Regions from separate parts of the Aeromonas media genome, predicted to be linked through region 2. Evidence: riboswitches for the same ligand, from Rfam matches in the RefSeq annotation. Region 2 holds a riboswitch; each other region holds the start of a gene.
The links. A riboswitch is a leader RNA that binds a small molecule or an ion and turns the genes downstream of it on or off. The one in region 2 is predicted to bind cyclic di-GMP.
Positions count from the first base shown of each region.

Region 1 (2,173 bases), 1.9 Mb from region 2:
CATGGCATGCAAGAGGTCCGCGGTTCGATCCCGCGTAGCTCCACCAAATTCAGAGTGAAGGTCTTGACCTTGATTCGCAACAACTTGGGGTTATAGCTCAGCTGGGAGAGCGCTTGCATGGCATGCAAGAGGTCCGCGGTTCGATCCCGCGTAGCTCCACCAAACATTAAAAGGCCACCGTTATCGCGGTGGCCTTTTTGTTTTTGCCTATTTTTCTCTCTGCCTTCTATGCACGACTGTCAAAAAGCCCGCATTGGCTGCGAGCTTGGGTGTTGTGGCAAGTTATCAACCGTGGCGACGGCGCCAGGCCAGAGGCAGCAGGGTAGGTCTTCCTTTCATGGGTATTTTTTTATTTTTGGCCAGTGTTTCCATAGCCTTGGCGCGTTGGTCAAAGGCGCGCGTTGTCACATTTCTGGCAGCTCTGACCAGTGAGGCAACGCACATTATGGGGAGACAAAAGAGGCTGAGTCCGTTTTTCTGATGTGACTAACAGATTGATATTAATGACTTAATTCTTAGTTGGCCGATTGAAGGAAAGTGTGAACTGGCTGGCATGCACATATTTTCCTTAGAGAATAAAGATTGAGCGGCTGCCACTTGCTTCCTATACTCGAGCCGTTCCTCACGGAACCCAGGTTAAGGGCAAACCGGCAGTGATGCCGGGACGCAAAGCCTCCGATCTGTCCCAAGCGGACCAGACAGCGGGGTTACCCCGGGGTGACATGAGGGTATGTGGCCCGTCCATGGCCTGTTGTCGTTCCCTTGTTCCCTGTTGCGATTGCGCTTTTCCTGGTTTTAAAAGCCAAGACAAAACAAGGAAGATAACAATATGCAACAGATCTTGAGGCCCAGCAGGCTCGCCATGCTGGTCGCCCTTGCGGCCGTCCCTGCCTGGGCACAGGCCGCCTATCCCGCCTATCAGGCCGGCACCGCCTACAAGGCTGGCGACATCGTCAGCAACGCAGGCGCCCTCTATGAATGCAAGGAATTCCCTTATTCCGGCTGGTGTGGCGCGTCGCCTTACCACTACGAACCCGGTGTCGGCGCTGTCTGGGCCGATGCCTGGAAACTCTATGGCGGTGAGGTGCCGCCGCCGGCCCTGGTGATCGCCATCGGCTCCCCCGCCGTGGGCTGCAGCGTCAGCGAGGGGGCCAGTGTGGCCCTGGCGGTGACCCTGAGCGGCCCGGCCACGGCGCTCGCCAAGGTGGAATACCTGGTCGATGGCACCCTGGTCGCCACGGCCACGGCCTCCCCCTGGAGCGCCAGCTGGTCTGCCGCCGGTGTGGGCAATCACGCCCTCAAGGCACGGGCACTGGATAAAGACGGAAAGGTGCTGAGTGAAGCTGATTCCAGCTTCAAGGTCGCCGCCGTGGTGGCGCCAGAGGCCCCCAAGGTGAGCATCGCCAGCCCCGCCGCCGGTGCCAAGGTGACCCTGAGCCGCGCCCTCACCGTGACCGGCAATGTGACCGACGCCAATGACGACGTCGCCAAGCTCGAGCTCTTCGTGAATGGCCAGAAGGTGGGCGAAGACAGCAGCGCTCCCTGGCAACTGAGCTGGACGCCCCAGAACAAGGGGCTGACCGGTCTCAAGCTGGTGGCGACCGACAAGGCAAATCTCTCTGGCGAGTCCACCCAGGTGGATGTGCAGGTGGAAGAGGCGGCCCTGCCTCCCACCGGCGGCAACCTCTCCTGCGACGTGCGCCAGATCTACCGCGCCGATGGCAGCGAGTGCATGGGGGATGACCATGGCCGTCGCGTCATCGGTTATTTCACCTCCTGGCGTACCGGCAAGAACGGCTTGCCCTCCTACCTGGTGGGCGACATCCCCTGGGACAAGATCACCCACATCAACTACGCCTTCGCGGCGGTGGATGAACAGAGCCACCTCATCAAGGTGGATGACGCCGCCACCAAGATGACCTGGGACGGGGTGCCGGGCGCCGAGATGGATCCCGAGTTCGCCTATCAGGGTCACTTCAACCTGCTGTCGAAATACAAGAAGCAGTACCCGGACGTGAAGACCCTCATCTCGGTGGGGGGCTGGGCCGATACCCGCGGCTTCTACGCCGCCACCACCAAGGGCGACTGCTCGGTCAACACCGCCGGCATTAACGCCTTCGCCGACTCGGCGGTGGGCTTCATCCGCCAGTACGGTTTCGACGGGGTGGATGTG
Region 1 is NZ_CP075564.1:887,698-889,870, forward strand. It holds tRNA gene KI797_RS04250 (tRNA-Ala) at 1-46, shown strand, start outside; tRNA gene KI797_RS04255 (tRNA-Ala) at 87-162, shown strand; cyclic di-GMP riboswitch class I at 632-715, shown strand; gene KI797_RS04260 (glycosyl hydrolase family 18 protein) at 830-2,173, shown strand, end outside.
Region 1: another riboswitch for cyclic di-GMP. It lies ahead of KI797_RS04260 (glycosyl hydrolase family 18 protein); the one in region 2 lies ahead of KI797_RS16380 (glycosyl hydrolase family 18 protein).

Region 2 (2,173 bases):
CCTCACCAATGCGTTTCGCTACAACCCCGGTGGCCGGGTGCTGCTCGGTTGCCGTCGACTGGGGGACAAGGTACGCATCGAGGTGTGGGACAACGGCCCCGGCATCCCGCTGGACAAGCAGGAGGCTATCTTTGACGAATTCTCCCGCCTCGATCACTCCCGCACCGCGAGGGAGCAGGGGCTCGGCCTCGGGCTCGCCATCGCCCGCGGCATCTCCCAGGTGCTGGGCCACCAGCTCTCCCTGCGCAGCTGGCCGGGGGCGGGATCGGTGTTTGCCATCACCCTCAACCTCGCGACCCGGCCCGTGATGCCGAGCCAGGTGGCGGCCCCCGTGGTGCGGGACAGCCAGCTGGAGGGGATCCGGGTGCTCTGCATCGACAACGAGGAGGAGATCCTCATCGCCATGGCCTCCCTGCTGGGGCGCTGGGGTTGCGAGGTGCGTTGCGCCCAGAACCTGGAGCAGGCGCTATCCCTCATCGGCGACGGCTTCCTGCCGCAACTGGTGCTGTCGGATTATCACCTGGACGATGGCAAGACGGGACTGCAGGCGCTGCACATGATCCGGCTGGCCCACGGCAATGGCATCGGCGGCATCATCATCAGCGCGGATCGCAAGAGCGAGCTGCAGACGCAGATCCGCGAGCACGGCTTTGGCTACGTCAGCAAACCGGTCAAGCCGCTCAAGCTGCGGGCATTGATGAACAGCCTGCTGTTGCCAATACAGTGACAGGCTTCACACAATCAATCATTGATAGGTTCGTTCATGAATGATCATCAGGCGCCAGCATCACCGATGTTGGCGCCAGCTTGCCGGCATGTTCGCGAACAATTGCGAAAAGTGAGTCCTGTTTGCTGTCATTTTTACTAGGTAGCATCCCTTCCTGCTCCCACCTATAGTCATTCGGCGATTATTTTTGTCGCAAATCAAGTTGTGCAAAAAGGCAAACCGGATGAAAGTCCGGGACGCAAAGCCTCCGGTCTAAGGGTCAAAGTGCCTAGGATAGCGGGGCCACCACAGGTTGTATCGTCCATGGGCCAAGCCATGGTTGCGATGATGTCTGCGTTACCTGTCAGGTTGCGTTGCCTTTTTCGTTGTTAATTCCAATAACGAAATAAGGAAGTTCAAATATGTTAAGTCCAAAACTTTCCCTGCTGGCACTCCTTGTCGGGGGGCTCTGCGCTACCTCCGCCTTCGCCGCTGCCCCTGGCAAACCCACCATAGGCTCGGGCCCCACCAAGTTCGCCATCGTCGAAGTCAATCAATCCGCCTCGGCTTACAACCAGCTGGTGACCGTCCACAAGGATGGCGCCCCGGTCAGCGTGACTTGGAACCTCTGGTCCGGTGACGTGGGCCAGACCGCCAAGGTGCTGCTCGATGGCAATGAGGTGTGGTCAGGCCCGGCTTCAGCCGCGGGTACCGCCAACTTCAAGGTGACCAAGGGAGGGCGCTACCAGATGCAGGTGGCCCTGTGCAACGCCGACGGCTGCACGCTCTCCGACAAGAAGGAACTGGTGGTCGCCGATACCGACGGCAGCCATCTGGCGCCGCTCAATGCACCGCTGCAAGAGAACAACAAGCCCTACGCCAACAAGTCCGGCAAGGTGGTGGGTGCCTACTACGTGGAATGGGGGGTCTATGGTCGCAAGTTCACCGTCGACAAGATCCCGGCCCAGAACCTGACTCACATCCTCTATGGCTTCACCCCCATCTGCGGCGGCAACGGCATCAACGACAGCCTCAAAGAGATCTCCGGCAGCTTCGAGGCGCTGCAGCGCTCCTGTGCCGGTCGCGAGGACTTCAAGGTCTCCATCCACGATCCTTGGGCGGCGATCCAGATGTCCCAGGGCAACCTCAGTGCCTGGGATGAGCCCTACAAGGGCAACTTCGGCAACCTGATGGCGCTCAAGCAGGCCCGTCCTGACCTCAAGATCCTGCCCTCGGTCGGGGGGGGGGGTGGACCCTCTCGGATCCCTTTTACTTCTTGGGGGACAAGACCAAGCGCGACACCTTCGTCGCCTCGGTCAAGGAGTTCCTGCAGACCTGGAAGTTCTTCGACGGCGTGGACATCGACTGGGAGTTCCCGGGCGGCCAGGGCGCCAACCCCAGCCTGGGCGGTCCGAGCGATGGCGCCACCTATGTGGTGCTGATGCAGGAACTGCGCGCCATGCTCGA
Region 2 is NZ_CP075564.1:3,557,564-3,559,736, reverse strand. It holds gene KI797_RS16385 (hybrid sensor histidine kinase/response regulator) at 1-727, shown strand, start outside; cyclic di-GMP riboswitch class I at 931-1,017, shown strand; partial or broken gene KI797_RS16380 (glycosyl hydrolase family 18 protein) at 1,129-2,173, shown strand, end outside.

Region 3 (2,173 bases), 1.6 Mb from region 2:
GCCCGCGCTGGCGAGCAGGGTCGCGGCTTCGCCGTGGTGGCCGACGAGGTACGCCAGCTGGCCAGCCGCACCCGCCACTCCACCGAGGAGATCCAGAGCACCATCACCCAGTTGCAGCAGCGGGCGATGACCGCCGCCAGCGCCATGGACGCCAGCCGCAAGCTGGCGGAGAGCAGCGTCGGCCAGTCCGAAAAGGCGGGGCAGGATCTCTCCCTCATCGTCAATCACATCCAGCACGTGAGCGACATGGCGACCCAGATCGCCACTGCGGCGGAGCAGCAGAGCATGGTGGCCGAGGACATGAACCGCAACGTCAGCGGCATCAATGACTCGGCCCTGGAGATGTCCCAGGCCGCATCCCAGCTGGCCCGGGAGAGCGAGCTGCTGGCCGGACTCTCCCGCAGCCTGGACGAGCGGCTGGCGGTGTTCAGGCTCGGCAATGGCCTCCCCCGGGATCTGTCGCCCGGTCAGGCTCCGCGCCCCTCGCCCTCCCGCCGCACAGACCAGTACCCGCACCACTGACCACCTGACCCAGTCCCATCCCCTGCCGGCCCCGCCGACAGGGGATTTTTTCATCAATGAAAAATGTCACCACCTCGCATCTTTTCAACAGAATGGGCGAACTAACCCCAACTTGATGGATTAAATATAAATTTAAAAACAATGAGTTAAGTTATTGCTCTACTCCGATGAGATCAAGTTGCAAAGATTTATACTTAATAATTTAATCAAAAAAAAGCCATCATGACTGTGTCGTCATCAAAGGCGGCACCCTGACCCTTTATGTAGTCATTTGGCAAACTGGTTGAAAGGCCAGGACGCAAAGCCTCCGGTCTAAAGACATGTCGTCCAGGATAGCGGGGTTGCCACACTCAGGTGTGTCACGGGGAATTCCCCTGCCAACTTGACTGCCCACATCACCGAACAGAGGAATGTATGGCAGCAAAAATCAAACTCAATCATGTGGCCACCGCGCTGGCGTTGCTCGCCAGCGGCGGCGCGCTCGCCCACGGCTACATCAGCCAGCCGGAAGGGCGCAACTATCTGTGCAAGACCGGCGGCAACAGCCAGTGCGGCGCCATTCAATGGGAGCCACAGAGCCTGGAGGCGCCGTCCGGCTTCCCCAATGGCGGCCCCGCCGACGGCCAGATCGCCTCGGCCGGTCATCCACAATTCGCTGAGCTCAACGCCCAGACCAGCGATCGCTGGACCAAGCGACAGGTGCAGGCCGGCCCCTTCGCCATCGGCTGGACCTTCACCGCCAACCATGTCACCCGCAACTGGCGCTACTACCTCACCAAGCAGGAGTGGAATCCGAACCAGCCGCTGACCAGGGACTCCTTCGATCTCAATCCGTTCTGTGTCATCGACGGGGGCATGGTGCAACCGCCCAAACAGGTCACCCATCAGTGCACCCTGCCGGCGCGCACCGGTCATCAGGTCATCCTCGGCGTCTGGGAAGTGGGAGATACCGCCAACAGCTTCTACAACCTGATCGATGTCCAGTTCGACGGCGGCACCCAGCCACCGCTGGCCTGGAGCCAGGGCGGGACCATCTACTCCTCCATCGATCTGGTTGCCGGCGACAAGGCCAAGACCCGGGTATTCGACGCCAACGGCGAGCGCACCGATCTGCAGACAGTGCTGACCATTGGTTCCGCCGAGCAGGGTCAAAAGAACAACTGGGCCCACGATCTGGCCGCCAAGATCAACGCCGAGCAGAGCCAGATCCGCGCTGGTCAGCAAGGCTCCGATGGCCAGTTCAACCCGGTCTACGGCCAGAATCCCGTCTACCTGAAGGCGGGCAGCAACCTGCAGCGGGTCGAGGTCCAGCTCGAGCAGCAGCAACCCCCGGTGAATGACGGCATCAGCGTGAGCGGGCTGGAGAACGAATACCTGCTCGACAACGGCAAGGTCACCCTCAACTTCACCGTCACGGCCGAGGGGGATCTCGCGGTCACCAACACCCTGTATGACCACGGTGGCGCCGCCAAGGGTCAAACCAGTGCCGACATCAAGGACAGCAGCCAGAGCTTCACCATGGAGGTCAGCGGTCTGAGCGCCGGTCACCACCAACTGGTGATCGAGGGCAAGCCGAAGGCGGGCGGCGCCCCCCTGCAGCAGACCGTGGATCTGATGTTCAAGGATCCGGCCAGCGGCGGTGACTACCAGT
Region 3 is NZ_CP075564.1:631,650-633,822, reverse strand. It holds gene KI797_RS03075 (methyl-accepting chemotaxis protein) at 1-522, shown strand, start outside; cyclic di-GMP riboswitch class I at 786-871, shown strand; gene gbpA (N-acetylglucosamine-binding protein GbpA) at 937-2,173, shown strand, end outside.
Region 3: another riboswitch for cyclic di-GMP. It lies ahead of gbpA (N-acetylglucosamine-binding protein GbpA); the one in region 2 lies ahead of KI797_RS16380 (glycosyl hydrolase family 18 protein).